DNA from 2 places in the Clostridium sp. DJ247 genome. Region 1 is predicted to be linked to the other one. Evidence: predicted binding sites of a transcription regulator. Region 1 holds the regulator's gene; the other holds the start of a gene.
What was found. The regulator NrdR, encoded in region 1, represses ribonucleotide reductase genes. The targets are predictions, from matches to a motif close to CACNANATNTNGTG.
Positions count from the first base shown of each region.

Region 1 (11,639 bases):
ATTCTACACCTTCTATTTTTACTGGCTTTACATTTTTCTTAACATCCTCACTTAAATATGATAAAGCAAGATAACTTATAGAACCCTTAGTAGCTTGTATAGCTTTTTCAACATTTCCGTTTGAATCTTGAGTTGTTCCAAGCCCTTCTTTTTCATCTTTTCCGCCCATAACTGTTTGTTTAAATGTTGCTCTTGTACCTGAAGATTTTGCTCTATTTATTACATTTATAGCAGCATCATCTCCACCAACCTGTTTCCAGTTAGTTATTTCTCCTGTAAATATCTTTTGTATTTGATCCTTTGTTAGGTTATCAACTTTTACGTCTGGATTTACTACTACTGCAAATCCAATTACACATACTTGGTGATCAACTAATTCCTTTGCTTTAGCAGCATCTAATTTTGAACCTTCAGTTGTTACATCTGAATTTCCAATATCTGCAGTACCTTCTGAAACTAATTTTAATCCAGTACCACTTCCGCCACCTTGAACATTGATTGTTGCCTTTGGATTCTTTTCAGTAAATGCCTTTCCAGCTTGTTCAGCCAATGGTTGAAGCGCTGTTGAACCAGCAAGTGTTATTGAACCACTTATTTCCTTTTTAGTTTCTTCTCCTGTTTTTGCAGCCTGCTGACTACTTCCGCAACCTACAAACGCTCCAGCTACAACAGTTATTGCAACCGCAGCTAGCATAGCTCTTAAGCTTCCCTTCTTCATTACGTAAACCCTCCTCAAAATTTTCAATGCAATTGTTTTCTACCTTATTTATATTACATCTCTAAAGTTAACTATTTATTATACATAGGTTAAATAAAATTAACATACATATCAGTTAGCTGCCTATATTTAAATGAATTGAAACTTAATTCACATAGGGTTTTGTATATCCACACTAGGGCAGTTTTTTATGCCGACTTACATCAGTAAACTGCCCGTTAAATGCCACTTAGGCATTTAGATCCCACCTAAATTTTAGCCTAATGAATAAATACATTTTGGCATAGCCTAATAAAAAATATGTTAAGTTTTATTACAAAACTTAACATATACTTAAAACTTAGCAATAATTTGTCATTTAATTTAACTATTTTTGTTATACGGTATTTTGACTATAAATGTACTTCCCTTACCCAACTGACTTTCCACATCAATTATACCGCCAAATAGCATTACAATATGTTTTACTATAGCTAATCCTAGTCCTGTGCCACCTTGATTTCTAGATCTAGCTTTATCTACTCTATAAAACCTTTCAAAAAGTCTACCTAAATGCTCTTTGGGTATTCCAACACCAGTATCTTTAATCCATAATATACAAGTATTATTCTCATATTCTGTTCCAACTTCAACAGATCCGCCGTTCTCTGTATACTTAATAGCGTTATCTATTAAATTAATGACCATTTGTTTAAATCTATCACTATCTCCAATTAAATGTGGAATATTTTCTCCAACAATAGTCAACTTAATATTCTTTTTATCTGCTGAGTTTTTCATAAGGTAACATACATCTTTTACAATATGGTTTACTTCCACTTTTTCATTTTTTTCCTTAGTACTACTTTCAATGTGAGATAGAATTAAAATATCATTAATTAGTCTAGTTAACCTATCTGCTTCGTCATTAATTATACTAAGAAACTTGTCTTTGTTAGCAGCATCATTAACATATCTTAAAGTTTCAGCAAAACCTTTAATAGATGTTAATGGAGTTTTTAATTCATGTGATACATTTGCAACAAACTGTGATCTCATATTTTCTAGCTTTTTCACATCAGTTATATCCTGAACCACAGCAACTGTACCTATCTTTTCCTTATCACTTATAATCTCCGCAGTTCGTATTCTTAAATCTTTCTCTTTAGGCCAAAGTATTTTTAGTTCTCTATAATCTTCATTTGTATTTTTGAATACATCTTCCAATTCAAAATCTCTTATGTTATCCATGAGCTTCTGACCTATAATATTTTTGTTTATTCCAAATATTGATTTAGCGTAAGGATTTATAATAATCACTTTATAATGTTTGTCAATAGCAATAACTCCACTATCCATGCTTTTCAATATGGCCTCTAACTTATTTTGCTTGTCTAAAGCATCCTTTAGTGTAACTTGTAGTTTATCAGCCATATTATTAAAGGTTCTACTAAGTTGCCCTATTTCATTTTCTGAAAATATGTTAACTCTTCTATGTAGTTCTCCCTTAGCCATTCTTGATGTAGCAAATTCAAGATTTTTTATAGGCATTACTATAGATTGAGATAGCCTTGATGCAAATATTGTGGATAATAACATAGAAAAAACTATAATTGCTACATAATACTTAAAGTAACTATTTTCTATCATTTTAATAGCTTGTATTGTTATAGAACTTCTTAGAATATATCCATTACCAAAGCTGGTAGCAAAATATAATGTGTCTTTACCTATAGTATAGCTATGCCTTATGCTATATCCAACACCATATTTCCTTGCATCCTGTACCTCTTTCCTGGAATTATGATTGTCCATACTTTCACTATCAGCTACTGAATCATTTAAGACCTTGCCACTGCTATCTATAAATGTCACTCTAATCATTTCACTCTTAAGATTATATTTTAGAAAATCTTCTCTTTTAAAATCATACTTTAAAAAATCTTCCTTATTCTCTATATTTTCATTCTTTAATAAATTTATTATTAAAGCATTATTCATTTTTAAAGTTTCTTTTATATTTTCTTTGTACTCGTAATTTTCAATAAATATAAAAAGAATAGTAATTATAGTCATACTAAGAAATACAGTGACTAGCATAGAACTCATAAGCTTTTTTTTCATATTAATCACCAATTAATCCCCTGAAGTGAATCTATATCCAATGCCTCGTATAGTTTCTATATATCTAGGATTTTTATCATCTTCCTCAATTTTTTGTCTTAAATGTCTTATGTGAACATCAACTGTCCTAGTTTCACCTATATACTCATAACCCCATATCTTATCTAGTAAAAAATCTCTAGTCATTACCCTTCCTTTATTTTTTATCAATATTTCAAGCAATTCAAATTCTTTTAAAGTTAGTTCTATCTTAGTGCCATTTTTTAGAATCTCATGTTTTTCAAAATCTATAGTTATTTTGCCAAAGTTAAAAGATTTATCTACAGGTTTTATTGCAGTTCTTCTTAAAACTGCCTTCACTCTAGCTATAAGTTCTCTTATGGAAAATGGCTTAGTAATATAATCATCTGCACCTAGTTCTAACCCTAAAACTCTATCAAATTCTTCTCCTTTAGCCGTTATCATTATAATAGGCGTAGAAGATATATTGTTATTCTTTCTTATTTCTTTACACACATCATATCCATCCATACCGGGTAACATTACATCTAAAAGTACTAATTGTGGATTTTCTAAAGATGCAACCTTTAACGCTTCTAACCCGTTATCTGAACAAACTGTCCTATATCCGTTATTTTCTAAGTTAAATTTGATAAGTTCTCTTATATGTTCTTCATCATCTACTACCAATATTTTTTCTTCCGGCATATCGCACCTCCTGAGTAATTTAAAAGCTATTTCAAATAGATGAAAGAAAATAATCTCCCGCCATTATTATTTTTCCTATAGGAATGCATTAAATATTCATCATTGCAGAATGTACATATATTCATATCATAAATATTTTGCTTACAAATTCCTTTATCTAGTAATTGATGCATTATACATTTTTTCATGCTTAACTTTCTTCCATTTGATATGTTTATATTGTTATATGTACTAGATTGTTTAAATTTATGTATAAGCTCCTCACTAACTTCGTAGCAACATTCATGTATATGAGGCCCAATACATATAATTAGGTTTTCTCCTTTAGAGCCATATATTTTTTCCATTTTACTAATTGTATCTGTTAGAACCCCTGAGAAAGTGCCTCTCCAACCGCTGTGAACAGCAGCTACTACTTTATTTACTTTATCATATAATAAAATAGGAGTACAATCTGCTGCAAACACTCCAATAGCAGTATTAAATTTATTAGTAATTAGGGCATCTCCTTCTTCAGTCTTATAATCATATAAAACAACATCATTGCCATGAACCTGATGTAAATATCCTATATTTTCTACACCAAACCATTTTTTTATATTTTCTAAATTTTTTATACCTTCATCTGTAGCCTTATTAAAACTTAAATTATTTTTTGCAGTTGAAACTACTACCTCTGCTCCACTTAAAGAAATTTTTATAAATTCATAATTGTCGATTAATACTTTCTCCATATATGAACCTCCAATATTCTGTATTTACCAAAAGCTTAATACTCAATATTATAGGCATTTAATAATATTTTAACATTCATTTATATTGTATAGCATAAAAACTTATACTTTTTAACACCCTTAACTTATTGTTAACATTAACAATAAGTAATGGTATGCATTAGCATACCATTACTTATTACCTATTAAATTTTTAATTTCCTCCATAAAAGTATTTATATCTTTAAACTGCCTATAAACTGATGCAAATCTAACGTAGGAAACTTCATCCAACTGCTTAAGGTTTTCCATTATCATTTCACCTATATAATCTGAATTTACCTCTGTGAGCATTTGATTATTAATTTTCTTTTCTACTTCATTTGCCACATCTTCTATTTGCTGTCTTGAAACTGGTCTTTTTTGACATGCTTTTATTAAACCATTTATTATTTTTGTTCTATCAAAATATTCTCTATTCATATTCTTTTTTATTACTAGTATAGGTACATTTTCAATTTTCTCATAAGTAGTGTATCTCTTATTACAACTTAAACACTCTCTCCTTCTCCTTATAGATGCATTATCTTCCGTGGATCTTGAATCAACAACTTTACTTTCCGCATAGCCGCAATAAGGGCATTTCACTTTTCTTCACGTCCTTTTAAATCTAAAATTATGTTTAACTTAGTCTATGTAAACCCATTCCTATAAATATTATACACTTTTTTGTACAAAATTCTACATATTATCTTTTAATCTTTCAGCATAAAATCTTCACCATCAATAAGCAACACATCTACACCTATCTTTTTAATATTCCCCCATGGAATCTCAATATCTTCTGTTTTACCAAACCATGAAACTTTTTGAGCTGGTAATATGAGTGAAACAACCCTGCTCTCATCGCAATCTATTTTTAAATCCTTTATAAATCCTAATTTTGTCCCAGTATTTATGTCAATTATTTCCATGGATCTTAAATTACCAATAGAATATAATGCTTTTTCTTCTTCCATGTTTTATTCCTCCCTATCCCCTTTTTAATAAATATATGAATATATATTTTTATTCATTACAGTTTAAAGAATATATTGAGCATTAAGGTATCTGAAAAAATAACAAGTCAATTTTAACCAGGGAATTTTGTGTAAGACAAGGCGGCAGGTCCCGTCAATAGTTGAACTATTAACGGGTTCTGCCAACGCAGTATTACACAAAATTACCCGTTAAATTGACTAGTTATTTTTTCAGATGCCTAGGGTGCATTTAATTTTAGTGAAGAAAAATATGGAAAGCTACATTGCGTAAAAGCCTTAGAAGCTCTTAACGCAGTGAAGATAGGGCAAATCATTGTTTGAGTGTAGCGAGTTTGATTTGATCCTGAGCAAGTTTTAGAGCTTCTTAGGTTTTGAAGCACGTATCTGGAATATATTTCTTCACTAAAATTAAATGCACCTAGATGCCTTAATGTCAGTGAAAAATAAAAAGCTGAGAATATTAAGTTTGATACTTAATCTTATTCTCAGCTTATAATAATCAATAAGTATATATAATACCTAGATTTAAACGTATTTTCTCATATGTCTTAATGCAGTTTTTTCTAATCTTGATACCTGTGCTTGTGATATTCCTATTTCATCTGCTACCTCCATTTGAGTTCTTCCATCAAAAAATCTTAAATTAAGTATAAGTTTTTCTCGATCATTTAGTTTTTTCATGGCTTCCTTTATGGCTATATTCTCTAGCCAACTATCATCCATGTTCTTGCTATCACTTATTTGATCCATAACATAGATAGCATCTCCTCCATCATGATATATAGGTTCAAATAAGGATACTGGATCTTGAATGGCATCTAAAGCAAATACCACTTCTTCTCTTGGAACTTTTAATTCCTTTGCTATTTGTGATATGGTAGGTTCTTTGTTGTTTTCGCTTATAAGTCTATCTCTAACCTGCAGAGCTCTGTAAGCAATATCCCTTAAGGACCTACTTACCCTTATGGAATTGTTATCTCTTAAATACCTTCTTATTTCACCTATAATCATCGGTACAGCATAGGTAGAAAATTTAACATTCTGACTTAAATCAAAGTTATCAATAGCCTTAATTAATCCTATGCAACCAACTTGAAATAAATCATCTACATTTTCCCCTCTGTTGTTAAATCTTTGAATTACACTTAGAACTAATCTTAAGTTTCCTCTTATAAATTTTTCTCTGGATCTGTTATCTCCTTCCTTCATCTTTATTAACAAATCCTTCATCTCTGGTTCCTTTAAAACCGGTAGTTTCGCAGTATTTACGCCACAAATTTCAACTTTATTAATTATCATAAAGTCATCAGCCCCTTCAGAATATATCGCATTTAAATTATTTACTAAGGAGCTAAATTTTATACTAAAGACAACCTTATAACATTTTATTTATTTCTTTCTTCAATCTTTTTATTATTCTCTTTTCCAATCTAGAAATATATGATTGAGATATTCCTAACATATCCGCAACTTCTTTTTGAGTTTTTTCTCCTTGTCCATTTAATCCAAATCTCAAGCTCACTATTTCTTTTTCTCTATCACTAAGTCTTTTCATAGCTACCATTAAAAGCTGTTTATCCACTTCATCTTCTATAAAATTATACACTACATCATTCTCCGTACCTAATATGTCTGATAAGAGCAATTCATTTCCATCCCAATCGATGTTTAATGGCTCATAAAAAGAAATTTCAGCTTTAACTTTACTATTTCTTCTCAAATACATTAATATTTCGTTTTCAATACAACGTGAAGCGTATGTAGCTAATTTTATTTTTTTCTCTGGATCAAATGTGTTTACAGCTTTTATAAGTCCTATAGTCCCTACAGATACTAAATCCTCAACATTCACTCCAGTATTTTCGAATTTTCTAGCTATGTAAACTACCAACCTGAGATTTCTCTCTATTAAAGTTGATCTTACACTTTCTTCTCCTGAAACAAGTTTTGCAACTAAATCATCTTCTTCTTTTTTAGTTAATGGAGGAGGTAAGACATCATTTCCTCCTATATAGTAAACAGTTTTAATAAAAACCTTAAACTTTGTTAATATTCTATTTAATAAAATTTTTATTTTTAGCATATATACCCCCTATTGTAAGTGTTATTACTTATTTCTACAAATAATTAAACATTTTAATTTTTCCTCATAATTAATCTACATTATTACCCCTCTTGATAACAGTGCATCATAATCATTAATATCACTTAGTTTTCCTTCACAGAATGCTATTATAACTTCTTTGTCACAATTTTCTTCGCCTGAATTTATTGTTACATATTCCGGCTTAATACCTTCCATAGTTCCCCCTTGTCCATTTACTACTTTATAGGGAATATGAAATTTATCATAGGAATTTAAATCTATATCATAGAAAACTTGCTTTTCTACTATAATTACTGGTAAATTTGTAGCTGGTTCTCTTAGTTCGTTTCCAGTATCTAAAAAGGCCTTTATATGTTTCCTAGAATTTTTTAGTACAATTTCTACATCATAAATTAAAGTACTCAAACTTTTTCTATCTTTAATATAAATTATTAACCTATTTATTAGCATATATATTATCATGAGAGAAATCATAAGTTTTTTGTAAGAAAAATTCTCAATATAAAAACTTCCTATATCATAATTTTCATTATATTGATTCAGAATTAATTGTATAAAAATACATAGTCCAGCCAACCCCATAGAATATGAAATAAATATACATACTGCTTTTAAGTTAAGAATAAAACTTCTCTTTCTAAAAGCAATTAAAATTATTAATACTGCAGCAATAATTTTAAATGGTAAAGTTGAAAAAAAAATTAGTTGAGGATACACTAATGTAATAACATAAAGACTTCCTAATATAGCTGCTATAAACATGTATCCAAATTTTGTTCGTATTTTTATAGTATTTGCTGTAATATGCAACAAAAATAAATTTACTACTAAGTTTTCAAGAATTATCACATCTAAAAAGACAACCAAATAAAAACTCCACCTCCATTACGTTTATCTAAAGTTTATAGTTTTATTATACAGCTATAAATTTCAAAATTTTGTCATTTTATATTTATATTCTTTATTTTTATGTGATATAATATGCCATTATATTTAGATATATAACCATGAACCTATAAAAAAACACTAAGCAAGTAGTTCACTTGCTTAGTGTTTTTTTAGAGATTTCTCTGCTTCATGTAAATTTCACTTTATTTTCTTTGTCTTCTTAAAAATGCAGGTATTTCCAAGTTATTTTCATCAAAGTTATGATATTCTAAGGTAGCTGCAGCTTCATCTTTATTGTTTGCATGATTAGGAGTTTGTTGCGGTGTTATATTATTTACACTATTTATATTATTTGTTTTCACAACTGTTTCCTTCTTCAATTGAACTCTTTCAGCTTCAAATCCTGTAGCAATTACAGTAATTCTTATTTCATCCTTTATATTTTCATCGATTACTGCACCAAATATAATATTTGCATCTGGATCTGCTGCTTCCTGAACTATTTCTGCTGCCTCATTTATTTCAAGCAATCCTAAGTCTGGCCCACCTGTAATATTCAAAAGCACCCCTGTTGCCCCTACTATAGAAGTTTCTAGTAACGGACTTGATATAGCCTGTTTTGCAGCTTCCTGTGCCCTATTATCTCCAGTGCCTCTACCTACACCCATATGTGCAAGTCCTTTATCTATCATTATAGTTCTAACATCTGCAAAATCAAGGTTTACAAGACCAGGAATAGTAATTAAGTCAGATATACCCTGAACACCTTGTCTCAAAATATCATCTGCATATTTAAATGATTCCATTAGGGTAGTTTTCTTATCAACTATGCTTAACAATCTTTCATTTGGAATAGTTACTAAGGTATCTACTCTTTCTTTCAGATTCTTAATTCCCATTTCTGCATGGAGCATTCTTTTTCTACCTTCAAATGGAAAAGGCTTAGTTACTACACCTACGGTTAAAATCCCCATAGATTTAGCTATTTCAGCAATTACTGGTGCTGCTCCTGTACCAGTACCACCACCCATACCAGCTGTAATAAATACCATATCTGCGCCTTTTATTGCTTGTGAAATTTCATCTTTACTTTCGTCAGCTGCTTTTTGTCCGATTTCAGGGTTGGCACCAGCTCCCAGACCCTTAGTAAGCTTATCCCCTATCTGTATTTTTTGTGATGCTTGCGAAAGCATTAATGCCTGTTTATCTGTATTTACAGAAATAAACTCAACATTCTTTAATCCATCCCTTATCATTCTGTTTACAGCATTGTTCCCGCCGCCACCGCATCCTATTACTTTTATATTTGCAAATTGTTGAAGTTCAACATCAAAATCTAGCACAATACTACCTCCCTCATTAGAAAAAATCTGTAAAAAAATCTTTTATTTTTGATACAAATCCAATGTTTTCTTTTTTTTCTTCCCTAATATCACTTTCCATAGCTAATTCTCTTGCTGTATTTTCTCTTTCCTTTTCTGTCTTCCTTGCAAAACTTCTATCTTTTACTGAGTCTGCAACATCTTTCACTATACCTACCGCTGATGCGTATAGGGGACTTGCTGCTCCAATATAATCTGGTGTACCTATTCTAATTGGCTTTTGGATTATGTTCTTACTAAAGTCTTCAATACCTTTAAAAAGTGCTAGTCCACCTCCAGATATAACAACTCCGGTTAGTTTTTCATAACAACCACTAGACTTTAGTTTTTGGTCTATGAGATATAATAACTCTTCCACCCTAGCTTCTATGATTTGTTTTAATGTACTATAATCTGTTTGTACTATATTATTATAATCCGCATTGACATCAATTTTCAAATTATAACTTGTAGAATCTTCTCCAACACATCCATATTTTAGCTTTAACTTTTCCGCTTCTGAAAAAGGTAACTTTAAGCACAATGCTATGTCATTGGTTATGGTACTACCACCAAAAGCTATTGTACTTATATTAGCTAGATACCCACCTTCATAAGCATAAATATTAATGGATTCTGAACCTACATCTACTAACGCTACTCCACGTCTTGTTTCTTCTTCTTTTAATATAACTGCAGACAGAGCTAATGGTTGGAATACTACTCCAAGCACCTTAATTCCAGCCTTGTTTATACTCTTAAAAAGATTGTTTACTACTGTGGTTTGTGCTAGTATAATTTGAGCATCCACTTCTAGTCTTAGTCCACTCATACCTATAGGGTCTTTTATTTTATCATAACCATCAATTATGTACTGCTGAGGTATAACACCTATGATTTCTTTATCGGATGGAATTGTAATAATTTTAGATGCCTTTAAAACTCTTTTTACATCATTCTCTTTAATTTCCCTATCTTCTGAAGCAACAGCTACAACACCTTTATTCCATAATAGTTCACTTATTCCCCCTGTTAAAGATATGTAAGCTTCCGATATCTTTGCATCAATCATTCTTTCCAGACTGTCAATGCATAGCTTTACCGATTCAGAAGTGTTATCTATGTCAACAACTATACCCTTTTTAACACCATTACAATTTGCCGATGTAATTCCTATTATTTGCATTTTACCGTACTTATCTATTTTTCCAGCGGCAGCACATACTTTAGATGATCCTATATCTATTCCAACTATATACTCATTCATTAAGCATCTTTCCCCCCTTGTAAGAGAACCATCAAATTATATATTCAACAAAAAGTTTATTTTTCCTCTTAATATTTTATCATATTTTAATAAAATCTCAAATATAGTTAAATAATCTATCATTTTGTTTACTACATATAACAAAAGGGAAAGATTTACAATCTCCCCCCTTACTTATTATTCTAATTAGCTTTCTCTAAATCATTAATTTTGATACTTCTAGTATGTACAGTATGACTCCATTCTTTTTTATTTTTATCTATAATTCCTTGCAATGAAATAGGAAACCAGGTAATAGCATAAACTGGATATATTATGTAATACAAGAATATCTTAAAGCTAAACTTCTTTTCTAAAATTAATATAAAAGGAGTATACAGTAACTGTAGTATAGAAATCAATATAGCTATTATGGTTAACAAGTTAAAATTAAATGAATAAACAACTGAACTAAAACTTGCTATGAGGTTAGAAGCCTTTGCAAAATGTTGAAACGTACCCACTAGAGCTGAAATGCCCATCAATACTGCTACTACTGGTTGTATACTATATAACGCACAATCTAATGCAATAAAACTAAAACTACAGATAGACTTTTTTAACAACTTAAAGAAATATCTGCTGGCAACATCTGCAAATCCTTGCATCCACCTTTTTCTTTGCCGCCAAGACTGTGCTAAGGTAAGGGGTTTTTCATCATATATTATAGCATTATGAGCCCATCCTACTTTATA
Region 1 is NZ_JABAIW010000002.1:98,489-110,127, forward strand. Features, by position in the region: gene HGI79_RS01445 (phosphate ABC transporter substrate-binding protein) at 1-718, opposite strand, end outside; gene pnpS (two-component system histidine kinase PnpS) at 1,082-2,821, opposite strand; gene HGI79_RS01455 (response regulator transcription factor) at 2,834-3,529, opposite strand; gene pgeF (peptidoglycan editing factor PgeF) at 3,556-4,263, opposite strand; gene nrdR (transcriptional regulator NrdR) at 4,435-4,890, opposite strand; gene HGI79_RS01470 (YlmC/YmxH family sporulation protein) at 4,998-5,261, opposite strand; gene sigG (RNA polymerase sporulation sigma factor SigG) at 5,808-6,581, opposite strand; gene sigE (RNA polymerase sporulation sigma factor SigE) at 6,658-7,365, opposite strand; gene spoIIGA (sigma-E processing peptidase SpoIIGA) at 7,441-8,256, opposite strand; gene ftsZ (cell division protein FtsZ) at 8,481-9,620, opposite strand; gene ftsA (cell division protein FtsA) at 9,637-10,905, opposite strand; gene HGI79_RS01500 (glycosyltransferase family 2 protein) at 11,088-11,639, opposite strand, start outside.

Region 2 (11,639 bases), on a different contig from region 1:
TAAATGCTGTTATAGGTGTAATACAAGAATCTAAAGCTGAAAAAGCTTTAGAAGCATTAAAAAAGCTCTCTACCCCTAAAGCTGTAGTACGTAGAGATGGTGATTTAAAGGAAATTTCATCACAGGAATTAGTGCCTGGAGATATTGTAATTATCGATACTGGCCGTTATATTCCCTGTGACCTTCGTCTCATAGAAACAGCCAATTTAAAAATTGAAGAATCAGCACTAACTGGAGAATCCCTACCAGTGGAAAAGGATGCTGATACCATTCTTAGGGGTGATGATACTCCACTAGGTGATCAAAAAAACATGTGTTTTATGTCTACACTATCCATTTATGGTAGAGGTGTAGGAGTCGTAGTTGCTACAGGCATGAATACTGAAATAGGGAAAATAGCAAAGATGTTAGAAAATAATGAAAAAGATCTAACACCTCTTCAAAAAAAACTAACTGAACTTGGAAAAATGCTTGGAATCGGAGCTCTTATCCTATGTGCTCTTATGTTTATAGTAGCTATCTTTCAGAAAAGGGATATTTTCGAAATGTTTTTAACCGCTATAAGTCTAGCTGTAGCCGCTATACCTGAAGGACTTCCTGCTATAGTAACTATAGTCTTAGCTATGGGTGTTCAAAGAATGATCAAAGAAAATGCTATTATTAGAAAACTACCTGCAGTTGAAACCCTAGGCGCTGTAAATATAATATGTTCCGACAAAACAGGTACATTAACTCAGAATAAAATGACAGTAACTAAATTTTACACTGATAACACCTTAGATTTAATATCCTCATTAGATATTAATAACTCTACACATAAATTGCTTTTAGAGGCTATGGTTTTATGTAACGATGCTACTTACTCCGAAAATTCTAAGACTGGTGACCCAACTGAAATAGCTTTACTGGAGGCAGGATCTAAATTTAACATATTTAAAAACACTATAGGCGAAACTCATAAGAGAATAAATGAATTACCTTTCGATTCAGATAGAAAACTTATGACCACAGTAAATAAGTATGATAATGGATACTGCGTTTTTACTAAAGGGGCTACAGATAACCTTATTAAACTATGTAATAAAGTATACATAAATGGTGACATAGTTCCTATAAATGATGAACTAAGAACTAATATAATAAATGCCTCAAATTCTATGTCAAATGATGCACTAAGAGTTTTAGGTGCTGCTTTTAAGTCAGTAACTACACCCCATATAGAAATTGATTCACTTGAAAAAGATTTAATCTTTTTAGGCCTTATGGGTATGATAGATCCTCCTCGTGATAGTGTTAAAGATTCTATAGCTCAATGTAAAAAATCTGGAATAAGAACTGTTATGATTACTGGAGATCACAAAATTACAGCTTTGGCTATAGCAAAAGAGTTAGGAATTGCAGAAAACGAATCTCAGGCTTTGTCCGGGGCTGAACTAGATAAGTTATCAGAAGAAGATTTTTTAAATAGAATAGAAAATATTAGAGTATTTGCTCGTGTATCTCCAGAACATAAGGTTAGAATAGTTAAGGCTCTAAAATCAAAAGGAAATATAGTTTCTATGACTGGAGACGGAGTAAACGATGCTCCTTCATTAAAAATAGCGGATATAGGAGTAGCCATGGGCATTACTGGTACAGATGTAGCTAAGGGAGCTTCTGATATGATTTTAACCGATGATAACTTTTCTACCATTGTATCAGCTATTAAGGAAGGTAGAAACATATTTAACAATATAAAAAAATCCATAGTATTCTTAGTATCTTGTAACATAGGTGAAATAGTAGCCTTATTTATTGCTATACTTTTAGGTTGGCCTACTCCACTAAGACCAATACATTTACTTTGGGTTAACCTAATCACAGATAGTTTCCCAGCATTGGCCTTGGGTTCTGATCCAGGTGATCCTGATGTTATAAAAGAAAAACCTCGAAATCCTAATGAAGGTTTATTTTCTGGGAGAACAGGGGTACTGCTAATACTAAATGGAAGTCTTATAGGTATTCTAACTCTTATTGCTTTTTATATAGGAAATAGAGTTTATTCTAACTCTCTAATTCATGCTCAAACCATGGCTTTCGTAGTTTTAAGCGTATCCCAATTATTTTATTCACTAAGTATGAGGAGCTCTCGAAAAACTATATTTGAACTAGGTATTTTTTCAAATAAATTTTTAATAATATCCATAATAATCGGAATAATACTCCAAAATATAGTAATTTCGGTTCCATTATTTTCATCCATATTTAAAGTTTACTACTTAACTTCTAGAGATTGGATTTTTGTAATACTTTTATCACTAGTTCCTTTAGTTATTAATGAGGGTATTAAAGCTTTTACTAGAAAAGGTAAGTAGGCTTATAATATGAATCCATATATAGATAAACAACCTAGGAACTTGACTTAAACCCCGGGATATATTACCATGTTTCGTCACGTTAAATATTTTTAATTAGTCTAAATCACAGATTTAAGCAGGGAGCGAAAATCTGTGATTTTGTGCGAATCACTTACTACTCTGACGAAGGGAAGAGCAGTTTTATAATAATATAAAAGAACTTTGATAAACTCGTACCTCAAACATATAAAATTCACTGAACATTAATTCGTATATTAGTGTTATCACCTTTACTTCTTACAAAACCCTCTTTAATCTTTAACATTCCTTCATAATGATCATCATGATAATGTGTGAGTATAAGCATATCAATGGTATTTATACCGTTAGAATTCAAGTAACTTATAATTTTATCAGAATAATATGCTGCACCAGTATCTATTAAATAATTTTTATTGTCTCCTCTAATTAGCATGCAGTCACTTTGACCAGTATCTAATATATCCTTCATAAAATTTTCCTTATATCTAAGACTAATTTTAATTTTGAAAAATAAAAAACTTGTATGATTTAAATAAATCCATACAAGTTTAGTGCTTAGAAACTTATTTTAACCTTGTTCCATTTTCATCCTGTTCAATAAGTCCTTTTTTCATCAATCCACCTAAAGCATTTTTAAAGTAATTTTTGCTTTGTTTAAATACTTTTTTTATATCTTCTGGAGAACTTTTATCATTAAAAGGCATAAATCCATTGTTTTCTTTTATATACTCTAATATTTGATTTTCTAACTCGGTTCTTTCATCCACTGCCTTTTTACGTGGAGTAAGACCAAGCTTTCCATCTTCATATATCTTCTTTATTCTTAAGCTTAGTTCATGTCCTTCTTTCAACTCTACAAAATATTCGTTTTTTAATATAACTCCTCTATATAAATTATCTACTGCTATCATGGCACTTCCATTAGTCTGAAATCCATATACAGTACCTGTTACTTCATCTCCCACTCTATACTTTGAACTGATTATTTCCTCTGAGTCTTCAAAGTTTATACTTTGAAGATACCTATCAATTTTTGTAGTTGCTGCAATTCTTTCTGTTTTATCTAAATATATATAAAATAAATACTTATTCCCCTCATATAATCTATACTCTTGCTCTTTTAAAGGTACCAAAACATCTCTATCTAATCCTATATCTATAAAGTTCCCAAACTTAGTACCTCCAACCACTTCAAGATAAGCTATATCCCCAACAGAAGCTAAAGGTTCTTTTAGAGTTGCTATTACTCTATCTTCTGAATCTCTATATATAAAAGCCTCTACTTCATCTCCCACAGAAAATTCCTTTCCTAAAGCACTGTTATTAGGAAGAAGCACGTCATCTGTAGTCCTACCTGTTTCAGCACCTAAATAATATCCAAAGTCGGCTTTTCTTACCACCTTTAAATTATTAAACTCACCTATATTTATCATATGTTAAATCCACTCCTTTAAATGATTTTTGAAAGTATCACGCATTTTATTATATAGTATTCCCAATATAGTTCCTACTAATATTATCTATATAAACAAATTAAATTTAAAAATTTACCTATACGCCTTTCCTTCCTCTACATAATACTTAGCTGATTTTATAATTGATTCTTTTTCTTCTTCTGTTAACTCACGTATTACCTTTGCTGGTGATCCAAGACACAAAACTCCTGAAGGTATTTTTTTATTTTGAGTAACAACGCTTCCTGCGCCTATAATAGTTTGTTCTCCTATTTCCGCACCGTTCAAAATAATAGATCCCATACCAATAAGTGATCTATCACCTATTTTACAGCCGTGCAAAATAACATTATGCCCTACAGTAACTTGTTCTCCCACAAATACGGCCATTCCACTAGTATCTACATGAACAGTACAGTTATCTTGAATGTTTGACTTTTTTCCTATATGAATCGAGTTAATGTCACCTCTAAGTACTGCCCCAAACCAAATTGTAGCATCTTCTTCTATAGTCACATTTCCTATAACATCAGCACTATCAGCTATAAAACAACTTTCATGTATATCAGGTACTTTATCTTTATACTTATGAATCACTTTAATCCTCTCCTTTTGTTCTTAAATCCATTAAAAGTTCTTCTAAAATAAATTATATATAATTGCTATACAGAGTTAAATATAAATATAATATATTTTTTTAATTAATACTAAAAATTAAGTAATTATGTGTATTTTTATATTATGTATTAAAAACTATCTATGGGCAAGATTATTAAAAATATGCTATGAATTTTGTCCGATTATGTGTCATTGTTCTCCTTGAATTTAGTTCATATGTACTCTATAATTAAATCCAGTACTACATGTAGTAGTCATTTCTTTCATGCACTACTATATATAGTAAAATATTCTTAACAGCTATAAGGTGAAACTTTTAAATTCATATATATATATTTTATCCTTAGTTTTAATAAATTTCACCCTGTAATTACGCAAAATATAAGGAGGTAACTTCATTGGAGTCTATAAAAAATTTACTACAAAGGTATTATACAAAGGCATTGGAAAAAGCAGAAACTAAAACAGTTTTTGACTTATTTAAATGGAATAAAGTAGATGTATTTTTAAAAGATCATAAAACCGGAAAAGTACTAGTGGATATGAAAGACTTAGAATTTCCAGAACACTATTCCCAAACAGCTTGTGATATTGTAGCTTCAAAATACTTTAGAAAAGCTGGAGTGCCTAACGAAATAGGTTATGAAAACAGCATGAAGGACGTAGCACATAGAATGGTAAGCTTTTGGCGTGATGCTTTAAAAGACGAAGGAATTATAAAAACTGAGGATGAAGCTTCTATTTTTTATGATGAATGTGTATATGGTTTATTAAATCAAATGTATGCGCCTAACTCTCCTCAATGGTTTAACACTGGTCTAGCCCAGGTGTATGGTATAAAAGGAAGCAAACAAGGACTTTATTATTTTGATGAGAAAGAAAATAAAGTTGTAGAAAGTCCTGATAACTATACAAGAACTCAAGCTTCTGCATGCTTCATACTTTCTATAGAAGATAAATTGCTAGGACCTCATTCCATATCAGAACAATTTGTTACAGAAACAAAGCTTTTTAAAGGTGGTTCTGGTACCGGCACTAATTTTTCATCTATAAGAGCAAAAGGTGAAAAGCTTTCGGGAGGTGGAGTTTCCTCTGGATTAATGAGTTTTCTAAAAGGATTGGATAGAAATGCAGGTGCTATAAAATCCGGTGGAACTACTAGAAGAGCTGCCAAAATGGTATGTCTTGATATTGATCATCCTGAAATTATGGATTTCATAACCTGGAAAGCACAAGAAGAAGATAAAGTAAGAGCTCTTGGGAAAATGGGCTATGATATTGATATAGATGGAGAAGCTTACGAAACAGTGTCTGGACAAAATAGTAACAATTCTCTTAGACTTTCTGATCACTTTATGAAAAAAGTTGATAACCTACATAAGAATCCAGATGAAGTTTTAGAACTTAATGGAAGAATTGATGCTAAAGTAAATAAAACTATTAAGGTTGCAGAGCTTTGGAATGCTTTTACTTCCTCTGCTTGGCAGTGTGCAGATCCTGCACCACAGTTTAACGATACCTTTAATGCATGGCATACTTGTCCTACTGGAGAAGATGGAGTTTTGAATGCACCTTATAATAGAATTAATTCTACTAATCCTTGTGGTGAATATGCCTTCTTAGATGATACTTCTTGTAATTTAGCTTCTATAAATGTATATAAATTTTATAGTGTTGACAACAATAAATTTGATTTAGATGGATATGTACACATAGTAGGCTTAACTCAATTAATATTAGAAGCTTCAATACATTGGGGACAATTTCCTACAGAGGATATAGCCCGTAAAACCTATATGTTCAGAAGTACAGGTCTTGGTGTAGCCAATATAGCTTCATTGTTTATGGTTATGGGTTATCCTTACGATTCAAAGGAAGCCAGAGCTTTAGCTGCAGCTTTAATAGGTACTCTTACAGGGCATTCCTATTATATATCTTCATTAATAGCTAAGGAAATAGGTGCTTTTAAGAAGTTTGATATAAATAAACCTTATATGATGAAAGTTATTAGAAATCATGCTAGAGTTGCTGGAGTTACTAAAAATTTATTAAATAAAACAACTGAATCAGCTATTTATGATTTTAAAGATGACTTTGAGGGATTAAATTATGAACCATTAAAAGTTAACCATAAAATCCTAGAGGAACAGGGTCTAAAAGATATAAGCAAGTATCTAAAAGATTCCTGGATTAAGGCCTTATGCTCTGGCACAAAATACGGTTATAGAAATGCACAGGTTTCTGTTATAGCACCTACAGGAACTATATCTTTTGCAATGGATTGTGGTGCTACTTCCATAGAGCCATTTTTTAGCCATATAGTGTATAAAAAGTTATCTGGTGGTGGATTCCTAACAATAATGAATCCTGTAATTACTGTAGCATTAAAGAAGCTTGGATATACTAAGGAACAAATAGATGATATATTAAACTACGTGCTTGAAAAAGAAACTGTAACAGAAAATGGAGTAACTTATGAAAAAATTCTAGATGGTAAAATTGAAGGTGCTCCTCATTTAAAAGAAGAACATCTTTCTATATTTGATACTGCCAATCGCTGTGGAAGTGGCCAGCGATATATCCTTCCTATGGGACACGTACTAATGGTAGCATCTATAACACCACTTATTTCTGGCGCTATATCCAAAACTGTAAACTTACCAAAAAGTGCTACTATTGATGACTTTAAAAATGTTATTTTATCCTCATGGAAGCTTGGAGTTAAAGGAATTACCCTATATAGAGATTCATCAAAGGCTTCACAACCATTAAACACAAGTTTAACAGATTCAACTGATAGTAAACTTGAAAACTTAACCTATAATCAACTTCTATCTAAGGTTAAGGATTTACAAAAGGGTGTAAAACAGTTTAGACGTGATAAACCTATAGGAATACGTCATGGCACTACTCATCCTGCTCAAATTGATGATGTTAAAATCTATACCACTGTTAACAGACGTGAAAATGGTGAAATATCTGAAATATATATAACTACTGATAGAGAAGGTACAATTATTACAGGACTTTTAAATTCTCTATCTAAGTCAATATCTGTAATGCTTCAATATCATGTACCGCCTCAAGATATAGCAAGAATGTTGAGAGGTCAAAAATATGAACCTTATGGTTTTGTACAAAAACATCCATATATAAAATATGTAAGTTCTATTTCGGATTTAATAAGTAAAGTTATTGATATAGAAACTGGGGATTTTTCTAGATGTCAAGTTAAGCCTGAAAACTATAATGATAACTCTTTTGCTACAAATACCGAAGCCGCAGTGGATTCTTCCCTAATGAAGGACAGCAGCATTAAAAATGAAAAAATTGATGGTGAAAGAGTCTATGGTTCTACTTGCCCTAATTGTGCCAGCACGAGGATGGTTAGAAATGGAACTTGTATGGTGTGCTTAGATTGCGGTTCTACTACTGGTTGTAGTTAACAATATCTATTAAGTTAAAAATTATAGTAGAAATACAACTTTAACCTTTACTAGTACAACTTTCAGGTTTACTGACACAACTTTGACATTTGCCGATACAACTTTGGTGTTTACTATAAAATGAATATTTATTCATTAATATTCAAATAGAAATAAGCTTTAGGTACTTAGAAACGAGTATTTAAAGCTTATTTTTCTGCTAAAATAAATCTTATTGTAGATAATAATTTTAAAATACATTTTCGGCAGTCTATGCTATGATTGAAAAATTAAACATTTATTCAGTAAAAGAGAAGAAATAACGTTATAATATTACCGTATGGTATAATATGGTACAACTTAGAGTAAAGCATTTAGTTCACAGTTGTAATTAATGCGAACTAAATATCTACATAGAAGCCGCAGAATATTACTTCTTCAAAGACGGCGAGTTATCTCACGAGAGCAAGCAACATATTATCCGTTCTATTGTAAGAGAAATACAAATATTTGAATGAAATCAAGGTGTTCGGCTTATAAATTCCTGGAAAAATAAACAAACGAGGGAGCACGATTGCTCTCTCTTGTTTGTTTTATATTTCGATTCAATAAATCCAAGAAAGGGATTTATCTGGTATTAAGTAGGATTTTATAGTTATGAATCATGGAACAATTTCAAAAACAGTACCTTGGTTAAAATCAGTCACATTCATAGAGCCATAAACCCCTAAATATAGTCTGGTTTGATTCAGATTCGTTCCCAAACTAGTATAATAAGCTGATTGAGACCCAAAATTATAATCCGTTTCAATAACACTAAAATCATTTAGTTTACAATCTGCTCTTACCCTGGTATAAGCTAAAGCCCCTCCAACGGTCGGTTGAGATCCTTCATCCCGGGCAAAATCGGTAAACACAACGCTTCCAGCTAAATCGGGAATTCCATTCCCCATATATGACTGGACTCCCGTAAGTACAGTTCCTCCAAACTTATCCGGTCGGGGATCTTTATGAAAATAACTAGTTAGAGGCTGAAGACGCTGCACTGAAGTTTTTACTGCATCATTGTAATAAGCTATTGTTTTCTCATCCAAAGTTGGATTTGCAGAGCAGCTCCTTATAATCGAAGTAGGAAAAGCACCTTCCCACCCTCGCCAGCCAAAGTTAATAAATCCTTCTTGGTCAGGTTCAGATTTCATTAAAGAAGCTTGAATAAGCTGAGTAACCGGTATTGGTTTATAATGAACGAATGAAAAAATTGACTCTACCAGATCCTGTCCGACAATTCCTACATATTTGATATACTGGTTATAAAACCTTTGAAATGAAATACCAGTTATATTGCGAACCCCTTTGGCAATTACCGTAAGCGTTTCCTGAATAGGTGCGGGAAGTTCATTAAAACGTGTGACTACGAGTGGATTATTGATAAATGTATTCTTAGCTACATCAATTTCAATTATTTTACCGGCGATTTCCATATCATCCTGGCTTAAATTAAATGGATCATAGCCTGATCCACCATCTCCGGTTGTTAAAACAAGCTTTCCTGATTCAGGTGAAAAGTTTAAGCTATTGACACCATTATGATTAAAAAATGGTCTTCTTAAATTAAGTAATGTCCGCCGTTTTTGAGGTTGACCATTCGATTGTAAAATCCATTCTTCAACTGTATCAATATGATCATATTGAATTTCTCTATTTATCCACTTTAGGTTTAAGGTTCTGGGATCACACGGGTTAGGCTTAAAAAATTCAGGAAGACCTTGTCTTGAAACTTCTGAACTAGGAAGAGCACCTGGACCTTGCGTTCCAGCTACTGAATAATGAAGATAAAACAGACTGTTATAATAAAATTGGGGATGAAACGCTAGCCCTACCAATCCCCGTTCATCATATCTACCACCAGAAAAACCTAGTTTTATGATTCGCGGGCGAATATCTAAAAAAGTTCTTATAACTCCGTTTCCAATGTAAAAGATTTCTCCTACCTGGTTTGCAATAAATAATCTTTCCATTGAGTCACCCGGAAGTATAGCTGTTTTCAAAACAGTAGGTAAATTTACCTTACTAACAATGGGCCGTAAACTAACTTTAACTTTTTTAACAACTAACTTTACGCTCCTTCATATTCTATTCTTTTATAAGAATATGACTAGAAATGTTCTATTAGTACCAATTATTTTCTTTTATAAGAATATCTAGATCATAAAAGAATAAGAATTGATAGTATAAATGAATATTTGTAACAGACAATAGTTTGAAGTCATATAATAATACTACATTATGTAGACTAAATTATTGGAGGAATGCTATGATAAATACAAAGACTATGGCAATTGGAGCATTATTTGCAGTGATAGCAGCTTTATTTCAATTAATACCTGCTCTATTTTCTGAAGTATTTGTATTTCTAACTGTATTTAGTGCGGTACCTATTTATATTGTTTCAAGGATAAATCCCAAAGCAGGTGTTTTATCATATTTTGTATCCAGTATGCTTATTATGTTTTTAAGTGTACATGAAGGACTATTTTTTTTATTAACTAATGGAATTGTTGGTGTTTCACTAGGTGTATGCAGCTATTATACAAAAATGAAGTCTATTACTTGGTTTTTAAGTTCTATCATGCTAACAATTACCTTAAGCATAATGAACTATGGTATAGGTATACCTGTTTTTGGCAGCAACATTCCAGGTGCAATAATAACTCAGATAGCAATAATATTTTTATTTTCAATGGTTTATAATATTTTCTATTATTATTTTTCAAGTTTCATTTTTAATTTTCTTAAAAGAACAAAGTTCTATTAAGTAGTACTAAAAACAAGCATATAGTTGTGTGAAAAATTCAGCTTAGCAATAGAAAATAGGATGCGCTGATGTTCATCCTATTTTCTATTAATATAAATTTGAAAAGTAACTCCAAATCTAGCAGTCACCAAACCATATTCAGGAGTGAATATGAAAGATAGTTATAGAGGTTGGTCATAACATTCAATATCTCTAACTTGTTCTGACAGAGCAAGTAGGTCATTCGTTAAGAAATAGCCTCCTATATATTTTTCACTAAAGTGATTTAGATAAAATGATAAAATAATATTATTCGGAAGTTTTATTTGAATCCACTTTTCGAGACAATCTTTACTTTGAGGAATAGTTTCAATTGGTGTACCTTGACAAAGTAAAGTAATATCTTTTCTACTGATAAACCCTGATGTTATATCAGGACCTAAATAGTCAATACGTGCAACAAAGGATAACCCATCTGCAAAATTTATCTTTACCCAGTTTTTATTTTGGAATAAACATTGTATTTAATAAAAAAACACCTGTAGTTTCAGTACAGGTGAAATTGTATTTTTAAAATTTATTAGGTTACCAAGTTCCAACGTTTATAAAAACTTTCAGTAAAGGTCATAATTGTATTTCTACTATTATTACTGAACTTTATCAACGCCAGTAGTTCAATAAGAAAAAATTTTATCTAGTGTGGATATGAAGTAAAAAATCAGATGGAGTTTTAACCCCACCTGATTTTTTGCTGCCCCATTATCTAATGTCATAGTAAAAGCATGCCTTGTATTAAATATTAAACCTATTTCACCATCAACAGGAGCAACTATAACATCATCTTCTGACATTATTGCCACTCCTTCTCCAGCCATTTTTTGAGCAAAAACAGGATCTGGAACCTTTGATAATGATATTGTTTTACCATTAACCGGAGAAACAAATTTTAATATATTATTTGTTAATATAA
Region 2 is NZ_JABAIW010000006.1:28,639-40,277, forward strand. Features, by position in the region: gene HGI79_RS04005 (calcium-transporting P-type ATPase, PMR1-type) at 1-2,354, shown strand, start outside; gene HGI79_RS04010 (MBL fold metallo-hydrolase) at 2,590-2,847, opposite strand; gene HGI79_RS04015 (S1 RNA-binding domain-containing protein) at 2,942-3,811, opposite strand; gene HGI79_RS04020 (gamma carbonic anhydrase family protein) at 3,926-4,429, opposite strand; gene HGI79_RS04025 (vitamin B12-dependent ribonucleotide reductase) at 4,849-7,896, shown strand; gene HGI79_RS04030 (PQQ-dependent sugar dehydrogenase) at 8,538-9,893, opposite strand; gene HGI79_RS04035 (hypothetical protein) at 10,190-10,690, shown strand; partial or broken gene HGI79_RS04040 (PTS glucose transporter subunit IIA) at 11,425-11,639, opposite strand, start outside.
Region 2: a site for NrdR is predicted at 4,722-4,735, ahead of HGI79_RS04025 (vitamin B12-dependent ribonucleotide reductase). Genes of this name have one in related genera too.